Regions from separate parts of the Dongshaea marina genome, predicted to be linked through region 1. Evidence: riboswitches for the same ligand, from Rfam matches in the RefSeq annotation. Region 1 holds a riboswitch; each other region holds the start of a gene.
What was found. Region 1 has a riboswitch for cobalamin ahead of DB847_RS21190 (TonB-dependent receptor domain-containing protein). Riboswitches for the same ligand answer to the same signal wherever they lie in the genome.
Positions count from the first base shown of each region.

Region 2: linked by a shared signal. The riboswitch ahead of nrdA (class 1a ribonucleoside-diphosphate reductase subunit alpha) and the one ahead of DB847_RS21190 (TonB-dependent receptor domain-containing protein) in region 1 are both predicted to bind cobalamin.
Region 3: linked by a shared signal. The riboswitch ahead of scpA (methylmalonyl-CoA mutase) and the one ahead of DB847_RS21190 (TonB-dependent receptor domain-containing protein) in region 1 are both predicted to bind cobalamin.

Region 1 is NZ_CP028897.1:4,527,318-4,538,034, reverse strand. It holds gene DB847_RS21225 (bacteriohemerythrin) at 1-54, opposite strand, end outside; gene priA (primosomal protein N') at 233-2,437, opposite strand; gene rpmE (50S ribosomal protein L31) at 2,608-2,820, shown strand; gene DB847_RS21210 (HAD family hydrolase) at 2,921-3,574, opposite strand; gene trmA (tRNA (uridine(54)-C5)-methyltransferase TrmA) at 3,712-4,809, opposite strand; gene DB847_RS21200 (DUF5610 domain-containing protein) at 4,956-6,185, shown strand; gene DB847_RS21195 (ATP:cob(I)alamin adenosyltransferase) at 6,274-6,813, shown strand; cobalamin riboswitch at 6,896-7,080, shown strand; gene DB847_RS21190 (TonB-dependent receptor domain-containing protein) at 7,117-8,955, shown strand; gene murI (glutamate racemase) at 8,975-9,790, shown strand; gene DB847_RS21180 (RNA recognition motif domain-containing protein) at 9,856-10,329, opposite strand.
Region 2 is NZ_CP028897.1:1,360,500-1,371,216, forward strand. It holds gene bioD (dethiobiotin synthase) at 1-84, shown strand, start outside; gene htpX (protease HtpX) at 171-1,070, shown strand; gene DB847_RS06750 (hypothetical protein) at 1,197-1,571, opposite strand; gene DB847_RS06755 (IS982 family transposase) at 1,704-2,588, shown strand; gene DB847_RS06760 (Ig-like domain-containing protein) at 2,591-4,615, opposite strand; gene DB847_RS06765 (hypothetical protein) at 5,214-5,396, opposite strand; gene DB847_RS24275 (hypothetical protein) at 5,667-5,804, shown strand; gene DB847_RS06770 (PTS transporter subunit IIC) at 5,798-6,955, shown strand; cobalamin riboswitch at 7,022-7,195, shown strand; partial or broken gene nrdA (class 1a ribonucleoside-diphosphate reductase subunit alpha) at 7,319-9,588, shown strand; gene nrdB (class Ia ribonucleoside-diphosphate reductase subunit beta) at 9,768-10,717, shown strand, end outside.
Region 3 is NZ_CP028897.1:1,748,779-1,759,495, reverse strand. It holds gene DB847_RS08555 (alanine/glycine:cation symporter family protein) at 1-1,277, shown strand, start outside; gene DB847_RS08550 (cysteine-rich CWC family protein) at 1,324-1,548, opposite strand; gene DB847_RS08545 (TfoX/Sxy family DNA transformation protein) at 1,562-1,819, opposite strand; gene meaB (methylmalonyl Co-A mutase-associated GTPase MeaB) at 1,899-2,876, opposite strand; gene DB847_RS08535 (succinate CoA transferase) at 2,913-4,415, opposite strand; gene scpB (methylmalonyl-CoA decarboxylase) at 4,533-5,312, opposite strand; gene scpA (methylmalonyl-CoA mutase) at 5,416-7,593, opposite strand; cobalamin riboswitch at 7,628-7,765, opposite strand; gene DB847_RS08520 (nucleoside hydrolase) at 8,764-9,723, opposite strand; gene DB847_RS08515 (GNAT family N-acetyltransferase) at 9,924-10,328, opposite strand; gene sixA (phosphohistidine phosphatase SixA) at 10,550-10,717, opposite strand, start outside.

The sequences.
Region 1 (10,717 bases):
ATGGTCAATCACCTCGATATCCATTCCCATGGTTTGTGCATTCCATGCAACCACAACAGCCTTCCTTATGTATGAAATAGAGGATCCAATTTGAGTATAGAGTCATTCAGTCAGTTTTACTGATCCCGGGCAGAGACCCGGGGGGGAGGTGCCAGCAGCCCGGAATAAGGCTTCAGGGGATATGTGAGATCTCCGAGCTTTTACCCGCGGCAGTGACCATAGATTGGATGGCTCAGATCCACTCCTGTGGATCCACATCCAGTGACCAGCGCAGCTGATTCGGCCGTTTGAGTTTGTCCAGTTGTTCAAGAGTGTGACTCAATAGTCTTGCTAATGGCTGGCGCTGACTTGCCTGTAGGAGTAACAGGTAGCGGTAACGTCCGGCGCGCTTCTCCATCGGTGCAGGCATCGGGCCCAATAGCTGAATTGCCCCGATACTTACTGCGGCAGGATGTAAAATGCCACAGGCCTCCTCCAGAAACCTTATGGCATCCTCGGCGTTAAATGCTTCTGCTCGCAGCAACACCTGGTAGCTATAGGGTGGGAGCATGCTTTGTTGACGCTCATTGAGCAGCTCTCTTATCACTAAAGCGTGATTATGGCTGATGAGATCCTGGAGCAGAGGATGCTCAGGGTGATGGGTCTGTAGCAGAACGGTTCCTGGTTTATCACTGCGTCCGGCGCGCCCGGCAACCTGGGTAATGAGCTGACTCAGTCGCTCCTGAGCCCGAAAATCAGGACTGAATAGAGCTGAGTCTACATCCAGCAGAGCGACCAGGGTGACATCCGGAAAGTGGTGTCCCTTGGCGAGCATCTGGGTTCCCAATAGGATTTGGTACTCCTTGCGAACCACGCCCTCAAGGTGCTCCTCCAGTTCACCCTTACGCCGGGTTGTATCCCGATCGATACGAATCGTTTGGTATTGAGGATAGAGTTGCTTTAAAGCCTGCTCTACCTGCTCGGTACCCAACCCTGAGCCCATCAGTTGTGGTTGGTGACACTGGGGGCAGTTATAGGGTTGATTGATCCTGTAGTCGCAATGGTGACAGATTAGGCGCCTTTGCCCCTGATGCAGGGTCAGCGGGATATCACAGTGCGGACACTGGGCAACCCAGCCGCACTGGTGACACAGCAAAGAGGGGGCATAACCCCTGCGGTTAAGGAATAGCAGAACCTGCTCTCCCCGGCCAAGATGTTCACTGATGAGGGTGATAAGTTGTGGCGATAGCCCGGAAGTAAGCTGAACGCCACGAATATTCAAAAGGTGCTGATCTGCAAAGGCCGCATCTCCGGCACGTTCGGTGAGTGTCAGGTGCCGATAGCGCCCCTGCTCGGCATTATATATGGTCTCCAGAGAGGGGGTCGCCGAGCCAAGCAGGATCGGGATATTCTCCAGTTTTGCTCGCAAGACCGCCAGGTCTCTCCCGTGATAACGAAAGCCATCCTGCTGCTTGAATGAGTTGTCATGCTCCTCATCTATGATGATGAGTCCAAGGTTACGGGCAGGGGTAAACAGAGCAGAGCGGGTGCCGATCAGCAGAGCTCCACTACCATCACGCATCTTGAGCCATACATTGAGCCGCTCCCGTTCATTCATCGCCGAGTGCTGTACCAGCACCGGCACATTAAAGCGCCGCTTAAACCGCTGTACGGTTTGGGGCGTGAGCCCAATCTCGGGAACCAGAATCAGCGCCTGCTGCCCCTGGCTGAGAACCTGCTCCAGGATCCGCAAATAGACTTCTGTCTTGCCTGAGCCGGTCACCCCCTCCAGAAGAATCGGTGAGAACTGTCCTAACTGTTGACTGATAGTCTCAATTGCGAGCTGCTGCTCGACGTTGGGTATTAATGTCTCAGGAGTAAAGCTTTTAAAACTTACATGCCAGGAGTCATCATTGATCTCTAGTGCCTCAGATTGGCACAAGCCTTTTTCCCTAAGAGCCTTGAGGGTTGCACCATTGATGTTGAGCTCACTTAAAGACTCCTTATGGACGGGGCCATCCATAAGTGCCATCAATGCTTGCTGCTGTTTGGGGGCTCGCTTGAGAGTGCTGATATCAAATGATTCCCCCTTCGGGCTGAGTTGCCAGTAGATTTTGGGCTTATGCTGTGCTGGCTCGCCTTTTCTCAGCAGGGGAGGAAGGGCATGGAGCAGAACCTCTCCCGGGAAGTGGTGATAGTAGTGAGCGCTTTTCTCTAAAAACTGGTAGAGTCCGGGTTCGATGAGAGGCTCTGAGTCCAGCACTTTTTCGACACTCTTAAGGCGTTCAGAGGCGGGTTCGGTCAAGGGTTCACTATGGGTTACGATCCCAACAAGATGCCGTGCGCCAAAAGGCACCTTCACCCTGCAGCCCACCTCAGCCTTAGGCTCTTCACAGAGGTAGTCAAAGCTCCTACGCAGGGGGACAGGGAGGGCAACCTTTAGCAACAGGCAACTCATAAGCGGATCTCTTTTGCTCATTTTAAAATTTGGCTATTTTTTCTTCACGAATACTTGCGTTATCCGTAGAGGATCTTATATCATTCGCGCCTTCGAAGAGTATGTTTAATTTACGTGTGGTGCCTGGCTTTGGATCAGGTAGCGACGCGGCCTTAACTAGGGGTTTTTCCATGAAACAAGGTATCCATCCAGAATACGCCGAGATCACTGCAACTTGTTCTTGCGGTAATCAGATCAAGACTCGCTCTACTATGGGCAAAGACATCCACCTGGACGTTTGCTCTGAGTGTCACCCATTCTACACTGGTAAGCAGCGTGTGATGGACACCGGTGGTCGTGTTGATCGCTTCAAGAAGCGTTTCGGCATGGTCGGCAAGAAGTAATTTGCCTGCGAAACTGGACCGGAAAAGGCCGTGCATTGCACGGCCTTTTCTTTATGTCTGTTATTCACTGAGCCTGTTCAATAGCTTCTGGCTATGAGCCTCAAGGCGCTGCAAGTTCTTCTAAGGCCGCTGCCAGTGATGGCCTGATCTGATGTCCGAGTGCCTTGACCTCTTTAGTTGGCTCCACCAGATCCGGGATCTGATAAGTGGTCATTCGAGCCGCTACCGCGGAGCGGACACCATTGTTCGAGTCTTCAAATGCCAGGCAATGTTCGGGTCGTTTGCCAAGGCGTTTCGCTGCCAGAAGATAAATGTCTGGATGAGGTTTTCCCTGAGTCACTTCACAACCCGTGGTCAGGTTGTCAAAGTATTGATCAAGTCCTGCTAATCTGAGCTTTATCTGTGCGATCTCTTTATGGGTTGAGGTTGCAACTGCGGTTGGTATCTCGTGAGATTTCAGCCATTGCAGTAGCTTGATGACACCCTCTTTGACCGGAATGGCCCGGTGTTTGACGACTGCGTAGTAGCGTTTACGCCACTCGGCATTGAGTGTGGGATAATCTAGCTCCGGGCCATAGCCATCACGAATAACCTGCTCTATCCCTGCCGCATCTCTTCCAATAATGGAGAGGTAAACCTTTTCAAGAAAGGGAATATTCAACTCAGCACAGGATTGCTTAAAGATAGTCATGCACACGCGCTCAGTATCGAGCAGCAACCCATCCATATCAAATATTGCAGCTTGAAACTTCATATTAGATTTGATCCTGAACTGGAATGGGCGGATATCTTATCACGCCCACAAAGTATCGGAGATCACTTATTACTGATGGGGACAGCTTCTAGTCGGATTTACATATCGCAGCGGTATGTAAATCCGAGTCTCTGTTGTTACTTGCGAGTCAGTACCACACCCGCTTCCATGTGGTGGGTATAGGGGAATTGGTCGAACAGTGCAAATCGCTCAATTTTGTGGGTCTGGCTCAGGGTCTGCAGGTTGGCGTGCAGCGTATCCGGATTGCAGGATATATAAACGATACGAGAGTATTGCTGAATCATCTTCAGGGTATCATCATCCAGTCCGGCCCGTGGTGGATCCACCAGGACGGTTTCACACTGATACTCGCTTAAGTCGATATCCTTAAGGCGGCGGAAGCTGCGCACCCCGTTCATCGCTTCGGTAAATTCCTCGGAAGACATTCGCAAAATGGTGACATTATCGATCTGATTTTGAGCGATATTGTACTGAGCCGAGGCCACCGAGGATTTTGAGATCTCAGTCGCCAGAACCTTCCTGAAGTTTTTAGCCAGGGCCAAAGAGAAGTTACCATTACCACAGTAAAGCTCCAGCAGATCACCTTCACAGCCCTGGGTGGAGTCCAGAGCCCAGCCAAGCATCTTCTGGTTGATGACACCATTGGGTTGGGTGAAGCTATTTTCCATCTGCTTATAGATGAGCTCCTGACCATCGACATCGAGTTTTTCAATCACATAGTCGCGCTCGATGCAGATCTTCTGCTTACGGGCTCGTCCGACAAAATCGATGTTGTAATCCTGACCTAATCTGTCTTTGAGCTGGTGGATCTCTTTTTGCCATTCATCATCCAGCTGTCGGTGATACAGCAGGGAGACCAGGATTTCACCGCTGAGAGTAGACAGAAAATCAACCTGGAACAGTTTACGGCGCAATGCGGGGATCTCTTTTACACCATCAATAATCCTGGGCATCAGTTCATTGATCAGGGCACTGGCCGCTGGAAACTGATCGACCCGATAAGCCTCACGGGTTTTCTGATCAAACATGATGTAGTAGAGATCTTCACCCTCATGCCAGACTCGGAACTCGGCCCGCAACCGGTAGTTTTCCTCTACAGATTCAAACACTTCCAGTTCAGGTGCCTTGAAGTCGGCGAACAGTAGTTCCAGGCGCTGAGCCTTCTCCTGAAGTTGTGTCTGATAGCGGTTGGCATCGGTTGGGGATGAGGTCATCGGTTGGCTCTCGGTGTGTTAACTGTAATCAAGTGGGCTGATTTTAAAGAGCAGTAAAAGATTGTCCAGCTTTTTTGGTTAAGTTTTATCCATTCAGGCCGATACTTACAGACGAGGGTATATTTAACAGTTGGTCTGGAGGATTTATGGAAATTCATGGCCTAAGAGAGGCCTTGCTGGCTCGCCTTCAACCACCAGGGGTTAAAGCTGAGTCACCTGGCTCACAACAGACAGACGACAAACCGTCCCTTTTCGATCGATCTTCAGCGGTTCAGATCGGTTTTAAGGCTGTGAGTTTGTCGCTGCACATGCATGTCCGGCTTGAAGGGAAAGAACTTCCTGAGGTGAAAGAGCCCGCGGAGCCCCCTCTCGAGTTTGATTTTGAAGCGGTTGCCCGTAACGTGATGGATTTTGTTGAGGCGCGGGTACGCTACGCTCAGGCCGATGGCGCTGATGATGAAAAGCTCCGGAGCATGATGGATGCAGCTCGGCGCGGTATTGATGAGGGTTTTTCCCAGGCTCGTGAAGAGCTGGAAGGTTTGGGTGTGATGACAGAAAAGCTCTCCGAGGGGATCGACAAGAGTTATGATCTCATCGGTGAGCGAATGCAAGCCTTCGAAGATGAGCTGTTCGGAGTGAAGGAGCAGCCAGTATTACAGGCTGTAGACACCCGATTCGCAGCCGCGGAGCAAAAGCAAACCAGCCTCGAGATCACCACCAATGATGGTGATAAGGTGACGCTCAATATCGGTGAGCGAAGCCAGGCACAGTTTAGTCATAGTGTCAGCCCAAGAGCCGCTGCAGCTTATGGCTTAGGGCCCAATGAAGGACATAGCCAGGCCAGTGAGCACCGCGAACTCTCATCCGAGAAGATGCATCTGCATTTGCAGGAGTCTCGTCACTTCAGCCTGTCTGTAGAGGGTGAGCTGGATGATGAGGAGCTTGCTGCAATCGGTGAGCTGGTCTCTCAGCTGGATGAGCTGGCAACCACCTTTTTTGCCGGTGATCTGGATGAAGCGTTCGAGATGGCCACCCAGGTTGGCTATGACGATGAAGAGCTGATGGGCTTTGCCTTTAATCTCAAGCACTCCCGAGCTGTAAGTGTGTCGCAGACCTACCAGCAGGAGCTGCCTCAGCCTGAGGTTAGAGATTCACTGCTGCCTCTGGCGGACTATGCTGATCTTCTCAAAGATTTCACCGAGAGGGCACAAGTCACACTGCCCGAAGAGGAGCTTCCCAAGCTGACCGAGCAGGTTGTGTTGATGCAGCCAAATCTTGAGGAGCAGCCTAAATTCATGGAGACATTCCTTGAGTCTTTGAATGAGTTTAATAAGTTCAATGAGCGCCTGCTTAAAGTGATATCCGATCTGGCATAATCCCTCACACAGCCAGACCAACTGTTGCCAGCACTCACCGAGTGCTGGCACACTCCTCCTACTGTCCCCTACCTTTGGCAATAATCTGATGAGCGATAAGAGAAAACGTGCCCTGGCTGAGCTTTGCTACCCCTTTATGAAAGAGCAGGGGGGAATCTGTGACTTTGAGATGCTGACCGATGAGCTCTGCTCTGGGCTTGGAATGGTGTTAGCACGGCTGAGTGAGTTACCCGGGGATGCCGGGGAGATTCGTGGTGATCTGGATAAATTACAGCTTCTGATTTATCACCTCAATGGCTCGGTACGGGGGCGCTGTGGGATCTTTGAGGAGGACCTGGAGTGGCTGCATCAAAGATATGCCTATTATCAGGAGTTGACCCGGGATTGTGTCGGTGGATTTGTGCTGCCCCGGGGTGAAACACTTGGCTGTACCCTGCATCTTTGCCGCTGTCAGGGAAAAAAGGTGGTACGCCAGCTCCATCGTCTGCTTCATGATGAGGTGCAGGTCGCGCCTATCTTGCTACGCTTCAGTCACCTTGTAACCAACTTTTTGTTTGTGTTAACACTGCGTGTCAATATGCTGCAGGGGTTTAAGGAAGTGCCATTTATCAGTATCAGTTATGGATGATTCAGGTTAAATCTCACCCTGTGTGTTTCACCCGATGGTTGAGCTTGTTATGAGTCAGGATATACAAGCCCAACTTCCCCTCATATAATTCAAATGCCTTGGTGCCCTCGAGCTTAATCGGGAATCCGGTGAGAATCCGGAGCTGGCGCGCAGCGGTATAGAGAAACGAAAGCGATATGATGTGGCACTGCCAAGGGTGGGAAGCCATCGCCGTAGGTATGCAGTCTGTCTCTGAGCCCGAAGACCGACCAGGTATATTCCGCAGATGCGGTTTTCAGACACTACGCGAACTAGGACGTTTAAATGTCAAAGCTCTATTTGGCAGCTCTCTTGCTGCCAGCGGTTGCTTGTGCTCAGTCGCAACCGGCTCAAAATGAAACTTCAAAAACTCCCGATGAAACTTTTGTAATTTCCGCCAACCATTTTCCTCAGGCCAAAGCCTCAGTATTAGCTCCAGTAGAAGTGGTTACAGCCCAGCAGATCCAGAAAATGCAGGCCAAGACTCTGGTGGATGTGCTTAATACCCTACCTGGGGTTCAGGTCAAACAGCTGGGAGGCCCTGGACATCAGGCTTCTATTCAAATACAGGGAGCATCCTCAAGTGAGGTATTGGTATTGGTTGATGGAATGCGTACCGCATCATCCTCCTATAGCGGATCTGTTGATTTAAGCCAGTTGCCACTCAACTCTATCTCTCGCATCGAGTATATCCGTGGCGCCCGCGCCAGCATCTATGGTTCAGATGCTATGGGCGGAGTGATCAACCTGATTACCCGAGATCCTCAGGGGGAGCAGTCGACCTTACTGGATGGCACTATTGGTAGCCGCAACTACGCCGGTGGTAGCCTGGTGAGTTCTTTTGATACCACTAAAAATGGGCACCTGAAAGTAGCACTCGATGGTAAAGGAGACCGAGGGTATAACATCAAACCGGTAAGCTACAATGATGGTCATAATTATGGATTTGAATCCTATAATGGCTTAGTCGGTTATAGTCAGCAGTTAGCAACAGATCTAGATTTTTACGGCACAGTACGACACCAGCAGAGTGAGACTAAATCAGTAGGATTTACATCTGATAACGAGACTTGGGTGGAAAACACTAATGTAAATGGGCTGCTGCGTTACCAACATAGTGGCTATGGTACCGCTCTTAGTGCAGGCTTTGGGAAATATAAAATGTGGAACGGTAGCACTGCTGATTCGAAAGGTAGTGCTCCTGCTTATACTTCAATTCGTCAGTATCAGAGTAACTGGAGCAATACTTTTTGGTTAACTCCGGATTGGACTCTGGGAGCGGGGTTGGATTGGCGTCGGGATCAACTAATGCCTGAATCGATATCCTATTCTCAAACATTTGATGCTCCAAATCATAGAGACAACACCGGCGCATATTCCTTAGTGCAATATCAGCATGGCGTTTGGAGTGCAGAGCTCAGTGGGCGCGCCGATCACAATGAGCAATATAACAACCATCAGACATGGAGCATCGGAGGTGGTTGGAGTTTTGCGCCGGGTTACCAAGCTAAGTTGAGTTATGGGACTAGCTTCAGGGCTCCAAGCTTGATGGATCTGTATTTTCCAGGCTATGAAAACCCAGAGTTAAAGCCCGAAAAAGGTAAAAGCTGGCAATTAACACTATCTGGTCAGCCTGAGTTATTTAGCTGGGAATTAAACGCTTTCGATAATCGTGTGACCAATAAGATTGTACCGAACCCCTCAACCTATATAGCGGAGAATATCGGTCAGGCGCGAGTGCAGGGCGTTACTGGTACTCTGGGTTTTACTTCTGGAATTGCGTCTCAGAGACTTCATGCGACTTATCAGCGGCCAAAGAATGAAGAAACAGGGCAGGATATCCAGCTGACATCACGCTGGTTAGGTGGCTGGCAGGGCGACATCCAGCTTCAGCAACTAAGGCTGGGCCTTCAGTATGATTACACCGGACAGCGGCTAGCCTCTGATAAAAGCTCTGTGCTAGGTGGTTATAGCTTATGGACAGCGACCGCCAGCTACCAGCTAGATGCGCGCTGGACACTCAAGGGCCGAATCGATAATCTGCTCGACAAGAGATACCAAACGGATCAGGGCTACCCAAGTGCCGATCGGGGTATCTATGTCGGTGTAAGCTGTCGTATCTAATCAAGTGAAGGTGTAGTTGGTGTCACACAATATTCTGCTGTTTGATTCCGGGGTGGGTGGACTCTCTGTTTTTGACTCGATCCACACCCGGATCCCGGATGCTAACTATACCTATCTGTTTGATAACGCCTGTTACCCTTACGGAGAGCTCACCGCAACTGAGCTGACTGAGCGCTGTCTGCAGTTGATCCCTCAAGTCGTATCTCAACGAGACATAGAGCTGGTGGTGATCGCCTGTAACAGTGCCAGTACCCGGGTGCTGGATGCCCTGCGGGAGGTTTTATCTATTCCCGTGGTGGGAGTTGTGCCGGCCATCAAGCCCGCCGCAGCTCTTTGCCAGAGCGGGGTGATTGGGCTGCTGGCAACAGCCGGCACTGTGAATAGTACCTATACCCGACAACTCGCAGAGCAGTTTGCCCGGGGACAGCAGGTGCTCTGTTGCCCGGCTCCAAATCTGGTTGAGCAGGCAGAGCGTAAGTTGCAGGGGCTTAAGGTCGAACGGGATAAGCTTGCTTCAGATATCTCGCCACTTCTTTTTCATCGTCCGGCACCGGACTGTGTGGTGTTGGGCTGCACTCACTTTCCTCTGCTTAGTAAGGAGCTGACAACTTTACTCCCAGGGGTTCGGTTGATTGACTCAGGAGATGCGATTGCCAGAAGGGTTATTGCTTTACTTAAGCCTGCTCATAAAGAGAGGGGGGCTTGCACAGTGGCAAGCGATTACCTTGCGCTTTATACCAAAAGTGAAGCTAAAGTCGACCGCTTACGCTTGAGTTTTGAAAAGAGGGGCTTCAGTGGCTATCGGCTGCTCAGTAGCGCTGCAGACAGGGAGTGACTCTCACTGCCAATAAAAAAGCCTTCTTAAAGAAGGCTTTTTTCATTCAGTATACTGAGGGTCGATTAATCATTCTCATCCGGAGCAATATTGATCGGCTCTTTCTTCTCGTTTGCCTCGCGAACCTTGAGAGTCCGCTGACGATATTCACTCTCGTTCAAAGCTGCCAAAGCCTGATTCGCGTCGGCTTCCAACATCTCAACAAATCCATAGCCACGGCGCTTACCTGTCTCTTTGTCGATCATCAGGCGTACCGAGAGAACCCGACCGTATGTTTCGAACAGAGTACGAACAGCAACCTCGTTAGCGCGATATGGCAGATTACCCACATACAGGGTTTTGGTTTCCAGTGTTGTCACCCGCTTACCCGGCATAAACAGAGCCACGGCAAAACCACCGATCGCCAGACCAATAGCAAACACCAGCTCATGATCCAGGGTCCAGTGCATCGCATGTGCAACAAGATAACCAACAGCGGCGAGGATAATGGCCGCCAATACAGCTCTCAGGAAAGTTTTTCCGTTGAGTTCGATTTTCATAATGGATACGTCCTCTATGTGTGAAGGCACCAAAATAATTATGTTATAGGGGTTATGTTAACGGCTCTTGTCCATCGACGCCAGATAAGGTGGAGAGAATAGCAGCTATATTTGTTCAGTTCGTGTCAGCCTTCGGTAAGTTTTGGTTAAACTTTGTTCTGCTTGACGGGTTTTGTGGATAAAAGTGTGCAAAATGCCTTGCTAAGGTGTGGTTAACCTCGAGCCTCAGTCTTTTTAGCATTTTTCTTAAAAAAAGCCTTGCATGAGCGCGGGAGATCTCTATAATTCGCTTCCGTTGTCAGGCAGTGCCAAGCGCACTGGCGACGAGGTCAAAAAGTTGAAACAAACGGCTTGACTCAAAATTCGGAACGGGTAGAATGCTCGTCCT
Region 2 (10,717 bases), 1.9 Mb from region 1:
AGGCACCTGGAGGGCTATCTGGATCTCCGGCCTCTGTTTCAGTCGAGCTTTTCGCAAATGAGAATGAATACTAATATTTTTTAGCGAGGGGAACTTGATTTTGCACAAGCTGCCTATATAAACGATATAGATAGACGTATCACTGTGATACAGCCTCAAAAGGAGAGTACATGAAGCGGGTATTCCTGTTTGTTTTGACCAACCTGGCCGTCATTGTGGTGTTGGGGATCGTCCTCAATGTCATATTTGCGGTATTGGGGATCAATCCATCTGGTATCTCGGGATTACTGGTATTGGCGTTGGTATTTGGTTTTGGCGGATCCTTTATCTCGCTGGCCATATCCAAGTGGATGGCTAAGCGTAGCTATGGGGTACAGGTGATTGAATCACCCCGGACCCAGGAGGAGCACTGGCTCCTGTCTACTGTGCAGCGACTCAGTGAGCAGGCGGGTATCGGAATGCCGGAGGTGGGGATCTACCATTCACCTGATATGAACGCATTTGCTACCGGGATGAAGCGTAACGATGCGCTGGTTGCCGTGAGCTCAGGCCTGTTACAGACCATGAATCGGGATGAGGCTGAGGCGGTGCTGGCCCATGAGGTCAGTCACGTTGCCAATGGTGATATGGTGACCCTGACTCTGATCCAGGGGGTATTGAACACCTTTGTGATCTTCCTGTCACGACTGATCGCCGGAGTGGTCAGTAATGTTGGCAGCAACAGCGATGAAGAGGGCAGTAGCTTTGGTGGTGGAATGCTCTACTTCGTGGTCGCCATGGTGCTGGATATCCTGTTTGGTATTCTGGCCTCGGTGGTGGTGATGTGGTTCTCCCGTCAGCGAGAATATCGTGCCGATGCCGGCTCAGCCAATCTGGTTGGACGGCAGAAGATGATCGCGGCGCTTGAGCGTTTGCAGCGGGGCCATGAGTCCGAGATGGAGGGCTCATTTGCAGCCTTTGGCATCAGTGGTCGCAAGAAGGCTTCCGAGTGGTGGATGAGTCATCCCCCCATCGAGAAGCGGATCGCCGCTCTTAGAAACGAAGAGTATACTCGTCGCGGTACCATCTGATCCCATCTGGGGATGATCGAAAAAGCCAGTCCTGTGTGACTGGCTTTTTTTCATAGCCTGATTCTGTTGGCAATTAGTAGTGTACCAATACATAAATTGATGCACTGAACCCTTTAATTAACGCAGTTACTGTGGCCCCCCTATGTTCTTACCGCTTATTTTTCCATCTTTCGACACTGCTACGTTGGATGTTTTTGAGCTGCTCCATTTGGCACCAGTTATTATTCTTTTCTCTCCATTAGAAAATGTTGCTAGTACCTCCAATTGCCTTGGGAACCACCGAAGTTTAATGTCTTGGTTTCCTCCAACAATTTCAATTCCAGTTATAATTTCAGGTTTAATTATTAGTGATGAGTCCTTACTACACAGATGATCTGAGCATGCTTTGATTATAGCTTTACCTTGGTGTGCTTTGATTGCAGTCGCCATACCATCCATGGTGATTGTTGCTGCTTCAGGGTTTTCACTGATCCAATTCACATTTTTCGTTACATCCTGAATGGTGTTATCACTGTAGGTTGCCTCTGCTTTGTATTGATAATTTAACCTGAGCTGCGCATAAGAGGGGAACTAAAAGCCCAAGCTGCGATCTGATCGTTTGTCCAGAACCATCAATCGCCAAGGAGCTTGGGCATGATCAATTTAGAAGCTATTTTCGTTGATGTCGATGATTTCTGTCAGGTCTTTCTACCCGCTTGGCAAAAACAGCAGATCTCCTTAGGTGTGAAGCAGCGGAACAGACCTTCTCGCCTGGCTGTCAGTGAAGTGATGACCATCGTCATCGCATTTCATCGCTTGGGCTTCCGAGACTTTAAATCCTATTATCTTCAGTTTGTCTGTAAGTACTGGAAAAGTGAGTTCCCCGGCCTGGTGAGTTACAGTCGGATGTTGAAATTGATGCAAGCGACCCTGATCCCTTTGTGCTCCTATCTCACCCACAGACAAGCAAAACCTACTGGGATTGCATTCGTCGACTCAACAAAACTTCAGGTTTGCCATAACCTTCGCATCCCTCGGCATCAAGTATTTGAAGGTGCAGCCAAGCGTGGCAAAGGAACCATGGGGTGGTTTTATGGATTTAAATTGCACCTTATTATCAATGATCAAGGTGGTGTTATCTCGGTCAAATTAACCCCAGCCAATGTTGATGACAGAACTCCTCTTCCTGAAATGTGCGAGCAGCTCTGGGGTTCACTCTATGGAGATAAAGGCTATATTTCAGGACCACTTGCAGAAGAGCTGGCAGACCAAGGGGTCACATTAATTACCAGCATCAGGAAGAATATGAAACCAAAGTTGATGCGGCTATGGGATAAGCTGATGCTTCGCAAACGCTTCATCATTGAAACCGTCTTTGATCAGCTGAAGAACATCTCTCAGATAGAACACTCACGGCATCGTAGCTGCGTCAGCTTTATGGTGAATCTCCTTGCTGGCCTCATTGCATATACCTTCCAGGAAAAGAAGCCGAGCATCCGAATGTCTCGGCTTGAAAAGGAAGCGCTTATGCAGATCTGAGGTTAATTTAAACCAACTTCAAGCCAGTAGATGAATGGTGTTACTGTAATTTGAGTGATAACAGCGTCAGTCACCTCCAGGGAAACCGGATTGCTGGTGACCCCCTCCAATTGAGCGGTTATCTGGGTGAAGTCAGCGTTCACGCCTGTGGCGATGCCTTTCAGGCTTATGGTGGCGGCAGTTGGATTTGAGCTAATCCAGCTGACCTCTTGGGTTACATCCTGAGTGGTGTTGTCACTGTAGGTGGCCTTTGCTTCGAACTGCTGCTGGTGTCCTTTGGGAATTGATGTGTTATGTGCCGTTATCTCTAAACGCTTGATGACAGCGGCAGTCACCTGCAGGGAAATCGGATTGCTGGTGACCCCCTCCAATTGAGCGGTTATCTGGGTGACGTCAGCGTTCACGCCTGTGGCGATGCCTTTCAGGCTTATGGTGGCGGCAGTTGGATTTGAGCTAATCCAGCTGACCTCTTGGGTTACATCCTGAGTGGTGTTGTCACTGTAGGTGGCCTTTGCTTCGAACTGCTGCTGGTGTCCTTTGGGAATTGATGTGTTATGTGCCGTTATCTCTAAACGCTTGATGACAGCGGCAGTCACCTGCAGGGAAATCGGATTGCTGGTGACCCCCTCCAATTGAGCGGTTATCTGGGTGATGTCAGCATTCACGCCTGTGGCGATGCCTTTCAGGCTTATGGTGGCGGCAGTTGGATTTGAGCTAATCCAGCTGACCTCCTGGGTTACATCCTGAGTGGTGTTGTCACTGTAGGTGGCCTTTGCTTCGAACTGCTGCTGGTGTCCTTTGGGAATTGATGTGTTATGTGCCGTTATCTCTAAACGCTTGATGACAGCGGCAGTCACCTGCAGGGAAATCGGATTGCTGGTGACCCCCTCCAATTGAGCGGTTATCTGGGTGAAGTCAGCATTCACGCCTGTGGCGATGCCTTTCAGGCTTATGGTGGCGGCAGTTGGATTTGAGCTAATCCAGCTGACCTCCTGGGTTACATCCTGAGTGGTGTTGTCACTGTAGGTGGCCTTTGCTTCGAACTGCTGCTGGTGTCCTTTGGGAATTGATGTGTTATGTGCCGTTATCTCTAAACGCTTGATGACAGCATCAGTCACCTGCAGGGAAATCGGATTGCTGGTGACCCCCTCCAGCTGAGCGGTTATCTGGGTGAAGTCAGCATTCACGCCTGTGGCGATGCCTTTCAGGCTTATGGTGGCGGCAGTTGGATTTGAGCTAATCCAGCTGACCTCCTGGGTTACATCCTGAGTGGTGTTGTCACTGTAGGTGGCCTTTGCTTCGAACTGCTGCTGGTGTCCTTTGGGAATTGATGTGTTATGTGCCGTTATCTCTAAACGCTTGATGACAGCGGCAGTCACCTGCAGGGAAACCGGATTGCTTGTGACGTTATTCAGCCGAGCACTAATCTGAGCCATTCCCTTGCTAACGGCTGTAGCTAAGCCATCTTTTGTTATTGAGGCCACAGCTGAATCTGAACTAGACCATCTAGCCGTTTTGGTTATGTCTTGGCTCGTTTCATTACTGTAGATAGCTTTCGCTGTGTATTGTACATGGTTGCCTTTAGCTGACTTTTTCATTGAAGGTGCTACTTCGATACTCGAGATAACAGATTCATGAACAGTAATCTCAATGGGGGTACTATCTATACCATCGAAGCTAGCTTGAATATAACTAACTCCAGTGCTGATACCTGTTACCAGACCAGACTTGGATATAGTAGCAACATTGGGGTTGCTAGTTGACCAGTTAGCAAGAGTTGTTATTTCTTTTGTTGTTTTATTATTTGTAAGTACAGCTATATATTGAATTTTCCCCAGTGTGTATAATTTGTGTCCCGTAATTCCCTTTATCGGATTATCAGGGGTTATTGTGATGAATTTGCTAATTACTTGTGTGGAGTCGCGATTATTAATTGGTGTTTTATTATTAGATGCATTTTCTGAATTACAGGCAAGCAGAAAAAAAGCACATAGGCTAATTATTAACTTTTGTATAATCTTCGTCATATACTGTCCATTTTTATATTTCTGGTATTATATAAGTCACTAACTAGCTGATCCTATTACTGCTACATCTGTTGATGTGTGCTAGCAGACACGCTATGAATCCATCCATGGAAGCTCCACCGCGTCATCCATGACGCAGAGGGTCTGTTAATTCACAATTCAACAGTTGATCTACTATTTGGAACAGTTATTTAGAAACTATCGGTATATAAAAATATATATCTACAAACTATCCTTGTTTTCCTTATATTTGTTTTTCATATACGGTTATCATACTTAGGTGTAGGTAATTGCTATGTGTTTTTTTGTGTGAGTTATGTGACGAGATGTGTTGTTAGAGGTGTCTATGAAGATTTTTGCTCACGATTATAGTGTATCTGGTCAGTGTGTAATATTTTTTCGTACGATTGTCTTTTGAAAAAAAACATTGTTTTCAAAATTATATAACGTATAGAGATTCTATATATTGCTTTTTTGAAGAGAAGGCCCTGTTCATTGTTGCTCATCACTCATTTAGAATAACTAAACTTCATGACTCGCGTCGCGAACAGAGCATTTTCAGGGGCAACAGGTTCAAAATCGGAAACATCAACGGAGCCTAAAGTACCTCGGCTTTATTTTTCAGCTCGAACAGTTGCAGGACCTGGGCGCGAACTTTCAGTGCCTGCTCGTGGGCCTTCTGGTAGTGGCTGTCACTGCGGCCAACCCAATAATTGCGGCGAGCTTTGAGTTCAGCCAGACGGCGTGCCAGTGCTTCGATTTGTAGCTCAAGACCTTCCATAATAACCTCCAGCAATTCTCTATGGTTGGGATGCCGTTGCACCCCGATGGAGTTGCTATCTTAGGCCCGGGGCAAGCCAGGGATTGGCGCACAGTTTTTATGGCTTTATGTCGCTAAATACCGACACTTTGCACTCTTTTAGGCTAAATCGGCTTACGACGAATCCCTTGGGCTATTGGGCGCTATATCACTGGATCTTTGTCAGCGATCTCGGTATGGTTCGCAGCCTTATTTTTGATCTGGATCAATTAATTTGAGTTGGAAGGCTGCGTGAACGAATTTATCCATCTGCTGGTGTTTGATCTCCTGAATCAACCGGCGATTTTTCTCGGACTGGTAACAGTGCTGGGGCTCAGCCTTGGCAAGCACTCCTTCGCTAAAGTGCTGGAGGGGGGCTCAAAGTGGTGATAGGGATCCTGGCGATCGGTATTGGTGCCCAGATCCTGCTCAAGGCCCTTGAGCCCCTGAGTGAGCTTCTCAATCATCGCTTTGGTATCCAGGGAGTGATTCCGGCTAATGAGGCAGCCTTTGCGCTGGGGATGAAGCATGCGGGGAACAGCATAGTTCTCACCTTTCTATGTGGCTTTGCCCTGCATCTGTTGCTGGTACGGCTGTTGCCGCGGCGTTTTTACCGCAATATCTATCTGACCGCTAACATGATGCTGTTTCTGGCAAGCTTTATGGTGATGGTTTTGCCAACCCTTTGGCCTCTTAAGGGGGCTGAGTTGGTTGGGGTGGGTTCGCTGCTGTGTGCCCTTTACTGGACCTTCTCGCCCTCTTTGGTGCGGGGGATCACCAAACGGTTGATGCATCAGCCCCTGACCCTGGGGCACTGTAATCAGCTGGCGGCCTATTTGGGGGCACAGATCGGACGTTGGGTCGGAGATCCCAAGCAGGATGCCGAAAAGCTAAAGCTCCCCGGGGGCTTTGAAATATTCCGGGATAGCACGGTCACCACTGCGACCCTGATGCCATTGCTGTTTCTGGTATCTGCAGTGGTCGCAGGTAAGGCTGCGATCATCCCCTATAGCCAGGATCAAAATTGGCTGATCTGGTGCATCATGCAGGGGTTCTCTTTTGCTGCTGGTATGTTTGTACTTTTAAGCGGGGTCAGGCTCTTTATCGGCTCGATGATCCCTGCTTTTGAGGGGATCACCCGGGTATTGATCCCGGGGGCGGTTCCGGCGCTTGATTGCACCACGTTTTTTCCCTTTTCACCTGTGGCATCCCTGCTGGGTTTTATCGCGGCGATTGGTGGAGCCCTGGCTTCGATGGGGCTGCTTATGCTCTGCCATTCCAAGATTATCGTCTTCCCGAGTCCGATCATCATGTTTTTTGATGGCGGATTGATCGGGGTGTTTGCCAACCGCAGCGGCGGAGTTCGCGGCACCCTGGTGGCGGGTTTTGTGATGAGTCTTATCGGTCACCTGGGTTATCTTTTGGTCTACCCAATGACCGGGGTCCTGGTGGGATCTGGGATCACCTTCTCTAACATCGATGACACCCTGCTATGGATGCCGCTCTACTACCTGGCAAAATGGCTAACAACGCTGTTTTAGTTACCTTGACTGTATGCAGAATGAGCAAACAAACCACTATATATTGATCTTAATCAATTATTAAACCACTATATGTGACATACGGTTCCCCAACGGGATCAAAAGGGAATGCGGTGAAAATCCGCAGCTGCCCCCGCAACTGTCAATGTGAGTCACCCCCAACAGCCACTGGATTTTCCGGGAAGGCGGGATGTGATGCTGAGCATGAGCCAGGAGACCTGCCGTGACCGCGCCTATGGCGCAATCTTCTATAGTCAAACATCGGGCGGGGCGATCCGGTGGTGACCTTAACGTGGACGCATGTTGCGTTGACGTGTCTGTGTCATAGCCTTCCCCTGCCTTGTCGATGAGGTGCACGACAAGGTGAACGCACAAACCATTCATGTTACCAAACGAGACGGCCATCAAGAGCTGCTGGATTTGGATAAGATCCACCGGGTTTTAAACTGGGCTGCTGAAGGGCTTGATGCCGTTTCTGTCTCCCAGGTTGAGCTTAGGGCTCATCTGCAGCTACATGATGGGATCTCAACTTGTGATATCCATGAAACCCTGATCAAGTCCGCCGCCGATCTCATCAGTGAGCAAGCCCCGGACTATCAATACCTGGCCGCCAGGCTCAATATCTTTCATCTTCGCAAGAGGGCCTATGGTGAGTTCACTCCACCTCCTCTGTATCAACATGTGGCCAGGCTGGTGGATCTCAAGCGCTACGACCCGGCGCTACTCATCGATTACAGCATGGATGAATTCCAAGAGATGGAGCTGTTTTTAGATCATAACAGAGATCTTAATTTTGCCTATGCGGCGGTTAAGCAGCTGGAGGGTAAATACCTGGTACAGGATAGGGTCAGCGGTACCTACTATGAGAGTCCGCAGTTTCTCTATCTGCTGATCGGCGCCTGCCTTTTTGCAAGCTATGACAGGGCGGTAAGACTTGATTATATTCGGCGCTTTTATGATGCGGTTTCTACCTTTAAGCTCTCCTTGCCGACGCCTATCATGGCCGGGGTACGGACCCCGACCCGGCAGTTTAGCTCTTGTGTGTTGATCGAGTGTGGTGATTCCCTGGATTCGATCAATGCGACCAGCTCGGCGATCGTCCGTTATGTCAGCCAGCGGGCCGGAATCGGCATCAATGCCGGGAGGATTCGTGCCCAGGGCTCAGCGATCCGTGGCGGTGAGGCTTACCACACCGGATGTATCCCATTTTTCAAGCATTTTCAGAGCGCGGTGAAGTGTTGCTCTCAGGGGGAGTCCGTGGCGGAGCTGCCACCTTATTTTATCCCCTGTGGCATCTGGAGGCCCCTGAGCTTTTAGTGCTTAAGAATAATCGGGGAGTGGAAGAGAACCGGGTTCGCCACATGGACTATGGGGTACAACTGAACCGATTGATGTACCAAAGACTATTGAGCAATGGGGAGATCACCCTGTTTAGCCCATCTGATGTACCCGATCTCTATGAGGCTTTTTTTTCAGATCAGAACGAATTCGAGCGTCTTTATCTTGGCTATGAACAGGACCTATCGATTCGAAGCCGCAAGATTAAGGCACTGGATCTTTTCTCCAGCTTGCTCCAGGAGCGAGCTTCGACGGGGCGTGTCTATATTCAAAATGTCGATCACTGCAACACTCATAGTCCCTTTGATCCGACAAAAGCTCCGGTGCGCCAGTCCAACCTGTGCCTTGAGATCGCTCTGCCGACCCGCCCCTTAGAGAATATTAACGACGAGCAGGGAGAGATCGCCCTGTGCACCCTGGCAGCCTTTAACTTAGGGGCCATTGAAAGCCTTGAAGAGCTGGAGCCCCTGGCCGATTTGATCGTCAGGGCTCTGGATAGCTTGTTGGATTATCAGGACTACCCGGTTGCAGCGGCCAGGCGTGCCTCATTGGAGCGCCGGGCCCTGGGGGTTGGGGTGATCAATTATGCCTATTATCTGGCGAAACGCGGTGCTCGCTACTCGGATGGTTCGGCACTGGAGCTGACCCACCAAACTTTTGAGGCCATTCAATTCTCCCTACTCAGGGCTTCAAACCGCCTTGCCCGGGAACGGGGTGCCTGTGAAGGCTTTGCCGATACCCGCTATGCGGCCGGTGAGTTACCGATTGATCACTATAAATCGGATATAGACAGCTATTGTGCCCCATCCTATCACTGTGATTGGGAGAGCCTGCGACTGGATATTCTTCAGCATGGGCTACGTAACTCAACACTGACGGCCCTGATGCCCTCTGAGACTTCATCGCAAATCAGTAATGCCACCAATGGTATTGAGCCTCCGCGGGGTTATGTCAGTGTCAAGGCTTCCAAGGATGGGATCTTAAAGCAGGTAGTGCCCGAGCTCTCCAGGCTGCGCCCGGCTTATGAACTGCTGTGGCAGATCCCGAATAACCAGGGCTATCTGCAGCTGGTGGGGGTGATGCAAAAATTTGTTGATCAGGCGATCTCGGCTAACACCAACTATGATCCCGGGCGCTTTGCCGAAGGGAAGGTTCCGATGCAGCAACTGATGGAGGATCTGCTGCTCGCCTATAAATATGGGCTCAAGGCCCTTTATTACCATAACACCCGGGACGGCGCGGGCCAGCAACCTGAAGCTGATGATGGCTGCAGTGGTGGGGCTTGTAAGATTTAGCGGCATCTTAATCTTTGTATAGAGCAGGATATTCTGGTGGCTGCATGTCGACACGCAACTAGCCGTCCTTGGGGCTCTGCTGCTGCGTCCGTGCAGCAGAAGGTCGACTTAGCATCTCCCCTGAATATCTTTTCTTCAATCTTTTTAAGTTGCCGCTTATTTTAATTAGAGGGATAAATATGAGTTACCAAAGTTTTAATCAGAATCGTTTTTCAACCTTCGAACAGCCGTTATTTTTCGGTGAAAATGTCAATGTGTCGCGCTATGATCGCCAAAGATACCCGATCTTCGAGCAGTTAATCGAAAAACAGCTCTCGTTTTTCTGGCGCCCCGAGGAGGTCGACCTGAGCCGGGATCGTCAGGATTTTCGGGCGTTGCCTGAGCATGAGCAGCATATTTTCCTGAGTAATCTTAAGTACCAGACTCTGCTCGATAGCGTGCAGGGGCGCTCTCCCAATATGGCATTTCTGCCGATCGTTTCCCTGCCTGAGCTGGAGACCTGGATTGAGACCTGGAGTTTTAGTGAGACCATCCATTCGCGCTCCTATACTCACATCATTCGCAATATCATCACCGAGCCTGGAGAGGTGTTCGATGACATAGTCGAGAATCCGGAGATCGTGAAACGGGCCGAGGCGGTGACCTGTCATTACGACAAACTGATTGAACTGGCCCAGCGCTACTTGCTTGCCAAGGAGAGTGTCGAGCTCAGAGAGCTTAAAAAATCTCTTTATCTCACCCTGGCTTCGGTGAATGTTTTGGAGGCGATCCGCTTTTATGTGAGTTTTGCCTGCAGCTTTGCTTTTGCCGAGCGGGCCACCATGGAGGGTAATGCGAAAATCATTAAGCTGATTGCCCGGGATGAGGCGCTGCACCTGACCGGGACCCAGCATCTTCTGAATATTCTGGCGACCAGTGATGATGATCCGCAGATGTGCCAGATTGCCCGGGAGTATGAGGGGGAGGTGAGGGCCCTGTTTGCAGAGGCGGCCATTCAGGAGAAGCAGTGGGCGGAGTATCTTTTCAAGGATGGCTCAATGATCGGGCTTAATAGCGAGATCCTGGGTCAATACATTGAGTTTATTACCAATCAGCGGCTGCAGGCTCTCGGTTTGGACTCACTGTTTGA
Region 3 (10,717 bases), 2.3 Mb from region 1:
TACAGGTTAGAAAACTCGTCACCAGTTTCCGACTCTTATGGAAAGGAAGAAGAAGCGATGAGGAGAGTAAAAAAGAGGGAGAGATAAGCCCGTTCAGCGCCCTGATGACCTCACTCTCTGCCACCATTGGCACAGGAAATATTGCGGGCGTCGCCACCGCTATCTTCCTTGGCGGACCCGGAGCCCTGTTTTGGATGTGGTGTACAGCCCTGGTTGGGATGGCAACCAAGTATTCTGAAGCGGTCTGCGCTGTCAAATTTCGTGAGCGGGATGACAAGGGAGACCATGTAGGTGGCCCCATGTACTACATCAAAAATGGCCTTGGGAAAAGATGGGCCTGGCTGGGAGCTCTGTTTGCCCTGTTTGGTTCAATCGCAGGTTTTGGCATCGGCAACACAGTTCAGGCTAACTCGGTTTCTCATGCCCTGGAGTCAAGCTTTGGGATCCCCTTATGGGTGAGTGGCCTGATCACCATGCTGCTGGTCGGCTCTGTGATCATTGGTGGTGTCAAAAGAATAGCCCAGGTCGCCAGTCGATTGGTTCCCCTGATGGCCTTACTGTACCTGGCTGGAGGGCTGATTGTTCTCATCGCAAATTACAGTGCGATTCCAGAGGCTTTTTGGCTCATCTTACACAGTGCCTTCAATCCGGTTGCAGCCAGTGGTGGTTTCGCAGGTGCCGGTGTTGCTGCTGCCATCCAATTTGGAGTTGCCCGGGGAGTGTTCTCCAATGAAGCAGGCCTTGGCAGCGCACCTATCGCTCATGCAGTCGCCCAGACCAACGAACCCGTTAAGCAGGGGCTCATAGCCATGCTGGGAACCTTCCTGGATACCCTGGTGATCTGTAGCATTACCGGGCTGGCCATAGTGGTCTCGGGAGCCTGGAACTCGGGTGAAACAGGCTCTGTGTTAACCGCTCATGCATTTAGCTCCACCCTCCCCGGAGTCGGTGGCTATGTGGTGGCGATCGCACTGGCAATATTTGCCTTTACCACCATCCTGGGGTGGAGCTTTTATGGAGAAAAATGCGTGCAGTACCTGCTGGGAGACAAGGCCATTCTTCCCTTTCGCCTGCTGTGGATCTGTGCAATTCCGGTTGGGGCCACCGGCTCACTGAGTTTTATCTGGCTACTTGCGGATACCCTCAATGCGATGATGGCGATCCCTAACCTGATAGCACTGGTGCTACTCAGCCCAGTGGTCTTTCACACCACCCGGGAGTATTTTGCATTCAAGGCACTGGAGCGAGCCGTAGCCAGCTGCCCCCATAAGCACTGAGCCCGATTGTGCCGCTGTGACAGGAGTTGTAACCAAGGAGAGAGGCTCAGAGGGTCTGTTTTAGCTCGGCCGAAACGATCAGAGTCTCTGCATGATATGCGGTGACACAGCTCTGGCAGATACAGGCTTTGCCCTGCAGCTTTTCAGGAACACGTTTGATCAGGGCTGCAGGTATTTTTCGCTCGGTGCACCAACAGGGCTGCTCGCTGTTCACCATGCAGCCATTGGGTTTATGGCACAGAGGACACAATTTCTCTTTTATCTGGGGCATCAGGGTTCTCAAATCAGGCTAATAACTGCTGGATCTCGGCCAGCAAACGTTTTTTCTCAGGCTTGGCAACCTCACTCCAATGCTGCTCTTCGAGCATAGAGACCAGCTGGTGCAAAAAGCGCATCATCGAAGGATCCGCACCTTGCCCCTTGAGCTGAATAAAAGAGCGAATGGCACCTATGGTTTTTAACTCCATGGATGCATCCAGCAGCTCTGAGACAGAGGGATCATAAACCTCGGGGGCCAGCTTAACCAGTGAACTAAGACTCATACACTCTCCTAAGTGTCGAACAGGGCAGGAAAACGCAGCCGGGCGGTAACTGAGGCTACCTCACCCGGCTGTTGCTTCACTATTTGATAAGGTCAAGAACCCGGTTAGCCGCCATGACGGGACTCAGGCTCTGATCTTCTAAAGAGGCAACCAGTTGCGGGATCGCCTGCTGAACTTCGGGCAAGCCCATGAAGTGGCTCTTGAGCCCCTCATCAATGATGGACCACATCCAGTCCAGTGATTGGCGCTGGCGGTTTTGCGAAAGCTCGCCACTTTGGCTCAGGGACTGGTGATGACTCAAAATCGTCTCCCATACCTCAGGGACTCCCCGGCTCTCAAGGGCGCTACAGGTCAGGACTTTGGGTGACCAGTTCGGCGAAGCCGGCCGCAACAGATGAAAGGCATTTTCATACTGCTTCTTCGCCACCAGGGCCCGATCCATACTGTTTTTATCGGCTTTATTGATCACCAGGCTATCCGCCAGCTCCAGGACCCCTTTTTTGATCCCCTGTAGCTCATCGCCGGCATTGGCCAGCATCAGCACCAGGAAAAAGTCCACCATAGAGGCCACCGCCACCTCAGACTGACCGACCCCCACGGTTTCCACCAGGATCACGTCAAAACCTGCAGCCTCACAAAGTAGCATCGCCTCGCGGGTCTTGCGGGTCACTCCCCCCAGGTGATTCGAAGAGGGAGAGGGGCGGATATACACATTGTCATGAGTCGAGAGTTTCTCCATCCGGGTCTTATCTCCCAGGATACTCCCACCGCTGATCGGGCTACTGGGATCGACAGCCAGCACGGCGACCCTATGGCCCAACCCGGCCAGGTAGAGTCCAAGAGACTCGATGAAAGTGCTCTTACCCACGCCGGGTACCCCGGTGATCCCGACCCTGATCGCCCGTCCGGTCTCCTTCATCACTCCGAGCATCACCTGTTGTGCCAGTGACTCATGCCTGGCATGGGAGCTCTCGGTCAGAGTGATCGCCTTGGCCAGGGCCCTGCGGTTGCCGGACAGGATCCCACGGATGTAATCCTCGGCCGTATCAAATCTCATCTTAATGATCTCCCATATCAATCCGGCTCAGGGCCCTCATGCGGTTTCCCGTAATCCGGGCAGCATAGCTCCCTGCTCCAGGAGATTCTGGTGAAGTTCGAAGCAGCGGCTCAGGTTGTGGCGGATATGCCCCTTTTTACAGGATGCGAGATAATCTCTCATGAAATCCTTGTACATGGGGTGGACACAGTTTTCGATAATCACCTCGGCGCGTTTTTTAGGTGACAGATTACGAATGTAGGCGATCCCCTGCTCGGTGATGATGGCATCCACCGAGTGCTCACTGCTATCGATATGGGTGCACATAGGCACGATTGTCGAGATCTTGCCGCCCTTGGCGATGGAGGGACAGACAAAGATCGACAGGTAGCCATTGCGCTCAAAATCACCGCTGCCACCAATGCCGTTCATCATATCTGTGCCACACACATGAGTGGAGTTCACATTACCATAGATATCCACCTCAAGGGCCGTGTTGATAGCGATCACTCCCAGCTGGCGTGCCAGGGTCGGGTTATTGGAGATATCCTGTGGCCGCAGCACTACCCGGGGCGCAAAAAAGTCCATGTTGTTATAGATCCGCTCCAGGTTTTCCGGAAGGATCGTCAGCGCACAGGTACTGGCTCCCTGAACTTTACCACTCTCCATCAGATCCACGATGGAATCCTGAAGCACCTCGGTAAACATGGTGAAGGGAGGGATATCCTTGTGATGACCCAGCCCATTCATCACCGCATTGCCTATGTTACCCACGCCACTTTGAATCGGCAGAAACTCCTTGGGGATCTGCCCTGTACTCATCTTCCACAGCAAAAACTCCACCACATGATTGCTGATGAGCTCACTGGTCTTATCCGGGGCGGCAAAGGGAGGAACCTCATCCGGTTCATCCGTATACACAATCCCGACCACTTTTTGTGGGTCGACACTGGCATACTGGCGACCCGCTTTGGAGAGCGGATTAAAAATCGGGATCAGATCCCGGTGTGGTGGACGCTTCACACTCAGGATGTCGGTCATCTCACTTAAGCGTGGCGAGTGATAACGGTTGATCTCGATAATCACCTTATCGGCGCACTCAAGGTAGGTCGGTGAGGCACCGATGGAGGTACTGAGATAGACACGGCCGTCGGGAGAGTACTCGGTCGCCTCAATCACCGCAAAATCAAGCTTGCCCAGTGAGCCGCTCTGCACCATTTGTGGCAGGTGAGACAGGTGAATATCTATAAAATCCACCTCTTCGGCATTAATCTGTTTGCGAAGCTCGCGGGAGGATTGGTAGCCCACTCTGGAGCTGATCGCGTTGGCCTCAGCCAGGGCCGAGTCCACACTCTTACCCGTGGATGCCCCCGCAAGGACCTTGAGTTTAAAGGGCGTTTGTGCTGCGTGCAGCGCTTTCGCTCTCTGAGCCAGCGCCCGTGGCACCGCCTTGGCGGCACCTGCCGATGTAAATCCACTAAAGCCTATCATGGCATCGTGGGGGATCAGTGCGGCAGCCTCCTCAGCACTGAGCACCGGAGCATGTGTTTGAATATTCATCTATGCCTTCCTGTTTGTTTTCACCGGGGAGCTCATCCGTTGAGCCGCCCGGTACTGTCTTTGAAAATATCGAACAGAAGTGGTTCGCGAGTCAGCGCATGACCCGATAACAGACCACTACTCGCCCTTAAATTCGGGGCGGCGCTTTTCAAAGAAGGCATTGATCCCTTCGAGGTAATCCTTACTGTTGTAGACTTTGCGACGGTTGCCCTGGATTCGTTCGAAGTCAACCGGGTTGAGCGGGAAGGCTCCGGCCAGAACCCGCATCTCATCTTTCATCACCGAGATAGATAATGGTGCGTTACGGGTGATCTTGGCCGCCATCTCAATGGTAAAGCCCTCAAGCTGCTCGACAGGCACAGCGTGGTTGATCATCCCGATCTCGACGGCGCGAGAAGCGGAGATCGGCTCGGCTGTAAATAGCATCTCTTTCATCACCGGGATGCTGATGTTCTGCATGAAGTTGAGGACACCCGACAGATTATAGGGAACGCCCAACTTGGCCGGAGTGATCGCAAAGGTGGATGTATCAGAGGAGATCAGGATGTCACAACTCATCACCAGCTCACAGGCACCTCCCCATACGGTTCCCTCCATCATGGCTATGGTTGGGTGTGGGAACAGCTCCAGCTCACGCACCACGCGACGCAGTGGATCGTTATAGGTCAGGGGATCGACCGTGCCTTTTGGAAGCTCCTTCACATCGTGACCGGCCGAGAACACCTTGACCCCCTTCGGCGCACGAATAATCACGGCGCGAGTTTCAGAGTTATTAAACTCATTGAGGGCATGAATAATATCATCGACCAATTCAGCGCTCAGCGCATTGAGGTGTCTTTGGTCATTTAAGGTGATGGTTCCGACGTGATTTTCGAATTTAGTTTCTACGAGAGACATAATAACCCCTATTAATCTTTGTAAATTGAACTGCCCTGGTCTGAAGGCTGGGGGAGAAACTCCCCCTTGGCAGTAAAAAGGATAAAAACGTTTTTCAGGATGATTAGGCTGGGCAGCCTGCGGTTTCACTCTGCTCAGTTGCCTGCTGCTCAGAAGATTGCGGCTCACTGATCATATCCAGGATCTCATTGGCAACATCCACTATGTTTGAGCCTGGGCCAAACACCGCTTTTGCTCCCTCCTGATAGAGCTCATCGTAATCCTGGCGTGGGATCACCCCACCGATGAAGATCTTGATATCCGAAGCGCCATGCTTTTTCAGCTCACTATCCAGGGTTGCCACTATATATTTGTGTCCGGCAGCCAAAGAGGAAGCACCGATCGCATGCACATCATTCTCCATCGCCATCTTGGCCGCTTCCTGCGGGGTCACAAACATTGGTGTCAGATCCACATCAAACCCGAGATCGGCCAGTGCGGTTGCAACCACCTTGCTGCCCCGGTCGTGCCCATCCTGGCCAATCTTGGCGATCAGGATCCTTGGGCGACGTCCCTCCTGCTCGGCAAAGGCTGCGGTGCGTAGCTTGGTTTGCTCAAAGCCGCTGTTTTCCTGACCATACTCTGATGAGTAAACACCTGAGATAAGCTCAGATTTAGCGCTGTAACGGCCAAACACTGTCTCCATCGCATCACTGATCTCACCCACGGTGGCACGAAGGCGCACCGCTTCCACGGCAACTTCCAGCAGGTTTCCACCATCACGGGCCACCCGGGTTACCTTGGCCAGCGCCTGTTCAACGGCGCTGTTATCCCGGGTCGCTTTAAGCTTCTTCAGGCTCTCAATCTGCTCCAGGCGAACCTCATCGGAGATCTCCAGCACCGGAACCTCAGCTTCCTGATCCAGCTTGTATTTATTGACCCCGACAATCACATCTTCACCCAGCTCGATCCGTGCCTGGGTGCGGGCCGCAGCCTCTTCAATCAGCTTCTTCGGCATCCCGGACTCAATCGCCTTGGACATGCCACCAAGCTTTTCAATTTCACGAATCAGTTTGCGGGCTTCGGTGATGATGGAGTTGGTCAGAGACTCCACATAGTAGGAGCCACCCAGGGGATCAATGACATCACACACCTGGGACTCTTCCTGCACAATGATCTGAGTATTACGGGCGATCCGCGCCGAGAACTCGGTGGGCAGACCAATCGCCTCATCAAAGGCGTTGGTATGCAATGACTGAGTGCCACCGAGTACCGCAGACATACACTCGAGGGTGGTACGGATGATGTTGTTATAGGGTTGCTGCTCGGTCAGGCTCCAGCCTGAGGTCTGACAGTGGGTCCGCAGCATGCAGGATTTAGGGTTTTTCGGATCAAACTTCATCATCTCTTCATTCCACAGGAATCTTGCCGCACGCAGCATGGCAATATTCATGAAGAAGTTCATCCCGATCCCAAAGAAGAAAGACAGACGTGGTGCAAAGTCATCGACACTCAGGCCGGCAGCGATCGCAGACTTACAGTACTCAATCCCATCGGCAATGGTAAAAGCGGTTTGCTGAACCGCATTGGCCCCCGCCTCCATCATGTGGTAACCACTAATACTGATGGTATTAAAGCGCGGCATATTCTTGGAGCAATACCCCATGATGTCTGAGATGATCCGCATTGAGGGTGCTGGCGGATAGATATAGGTATTACGGGTTAAAAACTCTTTCAGGATATCGTTCTGAATTGTCCCGGTTAACTGCTCCTGGCTAACGCCCTGCTCCTCTGCGGCGACGATATAGTTCGCCATCACGGGGATCACGGCACCATTCATGGTCATGGAAACAGACATCTTATCCAGCGGGATCTGATCAAACAGGATCTTCATATCTTCGACGCTGTCGATCGCAACCCCGGCCTTACCCACATCGCCGGCAACCCTGGGGTTATCTGAGTCATAGCCACGGTGAGTTGCTAAATCGAACGCAACCGACAAACCTTTCTGCCCGGCAGCCAGGTTCTTACGATAGAAGGCGTTGGACTCTTTAGCGGTAGAGAAGCCCGCATATTGACGTATGGTCCAGGGGCGTCCGGCATACATGGTTGGGTAAGGGCCACGAACATAGGGAGCCAGGCCCGGCATGGTGTTTTGAGTTTCAAGGTTTTCCAGATCTTCAGCGGTATAAAGAGGCTTAACCTCTATTCCCTCAGGGGTTGTCCGCTTTAAGCTATCAACAGGCTTTCCTTTCAGCTGTTTGGTGGCAGCTTGTTCCCATTGCTGTGTTTCAACTGACATATTCAACTCCGCATTTTCATTCTCATCCCGCGAAGAATGCGTTGTCTTTTATGGAGGTCTGGCTCACGAGTTAAATACCCGCTCACAGTGGCGCGACCGCTCTCGATTCTCACGAGATTCCCCATAGATCCTTTCAGATGCAGTTATGGATCCTTTTAAAATAACTGAGATAGAAAAACAGTTAGAATCACCTGTGCAGTGAATTAATCGTATTCTTCATCTCAGTAGGAATAAGTAGACAAGAAAAGCAAACCACTCGCTTATTTATCACGATACTTAATCTGATTTTCCTCTGTACTTATAAAGAGAGTGGAATTTAATGATATGTATTCATATAAATTTCTTTCGGCCATCCATTTGGATAAATCGGGTATTAAACATATTCCACATTCAATAAACAGATGGCTATCTCTCACTCGACGAAAATATGATACCGACACCCCTCACAACAAATCTATCCCTCAAAGGATGACCCATAATCGTTTAAAAATGGTCAATTTTCATCCTGAGTCAGCTCTGAAAACATATTCAGGCTCGTTTCAGTCGACTCAATGTTACTTTTCCGCTACATACAGATTGGATCATAAATAGTCTCAAGCTGTCATAATTGGTCACTTTCGGATGAGTGATAACCCGTAAAACGTAAGCTCTCACCCTTCACGGAAGCCTTGAGAATAAAGGCGCAAGGGACGATTGAAGATCCCCCTGCCGGCTCGGTCGGCCAATAGCTAAGCTGTCATTTATATCTTGCTGACATAATCGCCCTCAGGAGGAGGAAACAAACAAAGAACTAAATTAACATTTGATTAACCAGCAGGAGAGGGAGAGTCTTTTTTAGGCTGTTAAAAAGGTGATTTCTTAGGAGTAGATGCTTGTGATTCAATTAATAAGAGGGTTTTGTGTGACGAATATCTCATTTATCTAAGCGACACCTCCTCCCAATAGGAGCCACCCGCCCATGGAAGGAGATAGCAAAGATCCTTTCCGAGCCCTGAGCAACCCCAAATATGAACCTTGTACTTATCATCTGAATTCACCACTCCCGTTCGATGGAATCAGCTGCAGGGCTTTATATATCGCAGGCCAAGAAGGAATCCTCAGGAAATGATGATTCGAAGCCTCAGCCTGTCAGAAGTAGCGGTTGCTGCCGCTCAAACCACAGGCATTAGCTTATTGATAGAGCAGGGTCTCCATCAGGATCTGGTTAAGCCGCTTCGAGTCAACGCCAATACAGGCAGTTTTTTCCGGCAAATCACACCAATCGGGATCATTGGCCAGGCGGCGATTTTTGACAATGAGTTGGGTTTGCCCACGCGACCAGCCCTGGGTCACCACTCTTAACACTCCCTGTTTGGTCTCAAAGTGCTCAGCCGCCACCAGATAAGCGATTGCGGATACATCATGGGCCGCCACCCCTTCACGCCCGGTGTTTTGATGATAAAAGTCGGCATAACAGCCGCTGATCGTAGCGAGTAGCTCCCCCTCTGCTCCCCCTTTGTCGGCCAATTCGTTGAGCTGCAGCGTATCCAGCCAGATCTCATTGGTCACATCCAGCCCAACCAGGGTCAGGGGCCAGTTGGCGGCAAACACTTTTTCTGCCGCCTCCGGATCGCAACCAATATTTGCCTCCGCAACCGGCGTCAGGTTTCCCTGATGCCCCTGGTATCCGAGAGCTCCTCCCATCACCACAACCTCTTTGACCAGACTCGCGATTTCAGGCTGACGCTCCAGAGCCAGGGCCAGGTTGGTAAGCTGGCCCAATGTCACCAGGGTGATTTCCCCCGGATGCTGCATTATGCTCTGGATCAAAAAATCAACCGCAGACAGAGAGTGAAGCTCGGGAACCGCCTGCGGGATCTCAATATCACCTAAGCCATTGTGCCCATGAATATGGGCCGGGTACTGATGAGGCTCACCATGCAGCGCAACCGCAGCCCCCTGACAGACAGGAACCTCCATCTTAAATTGCTCTTTTAAGAACAGCGCATTGTGGGTCGTCTGCTCGACACTGGCATTCCCTGCAACCGTGGTGATCCCCATCAATTGCAATTGAGGATGCCGCTTGGCAAATAGCAGCGCAAAGGCATCATCAATGCCGGGATCGGTATCAATAATTATTTTTTTTATCATGAGAAGTTCCTTGTGATTGAAAATCGGGCCCCGGGATAGAAGCCGGTAGTTACAGCCCCCTGAAGGAGGCTATCTCTGGTAGAAAATGAGATCTGAACCTGATATCAAGGTCGGGGAGCTCGGCTCACAACCGCTAACGCGTCCAGGCCGGAGCCCAGGTCATGATTAACCCTATGGTGAATGATTTTTCCATCGCTTCATTAGAGGACATCGTCAGGCACCCCGGGCTCTGATAGTAAAAAGACAGAGCCAGCCTTGCCGTATCCTTTTTTCAGATAATAGCCATCCTCATCGGATAACACATAAACGCTTAACTCGCTGTGATCATCTGAGGCCTTCTGCAAAAGGGCTTGCCCAATCTTGTTATTTCTCCATTTGGTGACGACATAGAGTTCACTGATATAGAGTGCAAAATGAGGATCTAGCAGAGCCCTCAGGTAACCACAAAACTCCCCGTCACTATGGGCGACATAAGTAACCCCGCTCTCTAATGCCGCCTTATAGTGTTCGAGTGCATCACCCTGGGTGAAGCAAGCCCAATCCGGATCTTGTGAAATGGCATCTATAATCTGTTGCTGATGGATTGCTTTGTATTTAGATATCATCCGGATCACCGTCCAAAATGCCACAAGCTCGCCTCATCACCCCGGCAACTGGCATAACCCCTTCGAAACTTTTTGGAGCAGAGGCTAAGTCATAAGCCTCTTCCAATGTGATGGGTTCAAGAAGGTTTCACACCCGGGGTCAACGAGGTGACTCTTTGCAGAACGTCCGCAGGTTTGAAGATCTGCAACAATAGCCCCTGAGCACTTCGAAGCCCGCAAGTTCAGATGCTGTGGGGTCCCTCAAGCCAGCGAAGCTCACCCCTGTCGCCATTATCCTCGATTTCGATACAGGCAACCCCTGAGGTTGGAAAGATGGGAGCGCCCTGATGACTGGCAAGCTCAGAAACCAGATAGCCGACGAAAGGAAGGTGGCTCACCAACAGTATGTT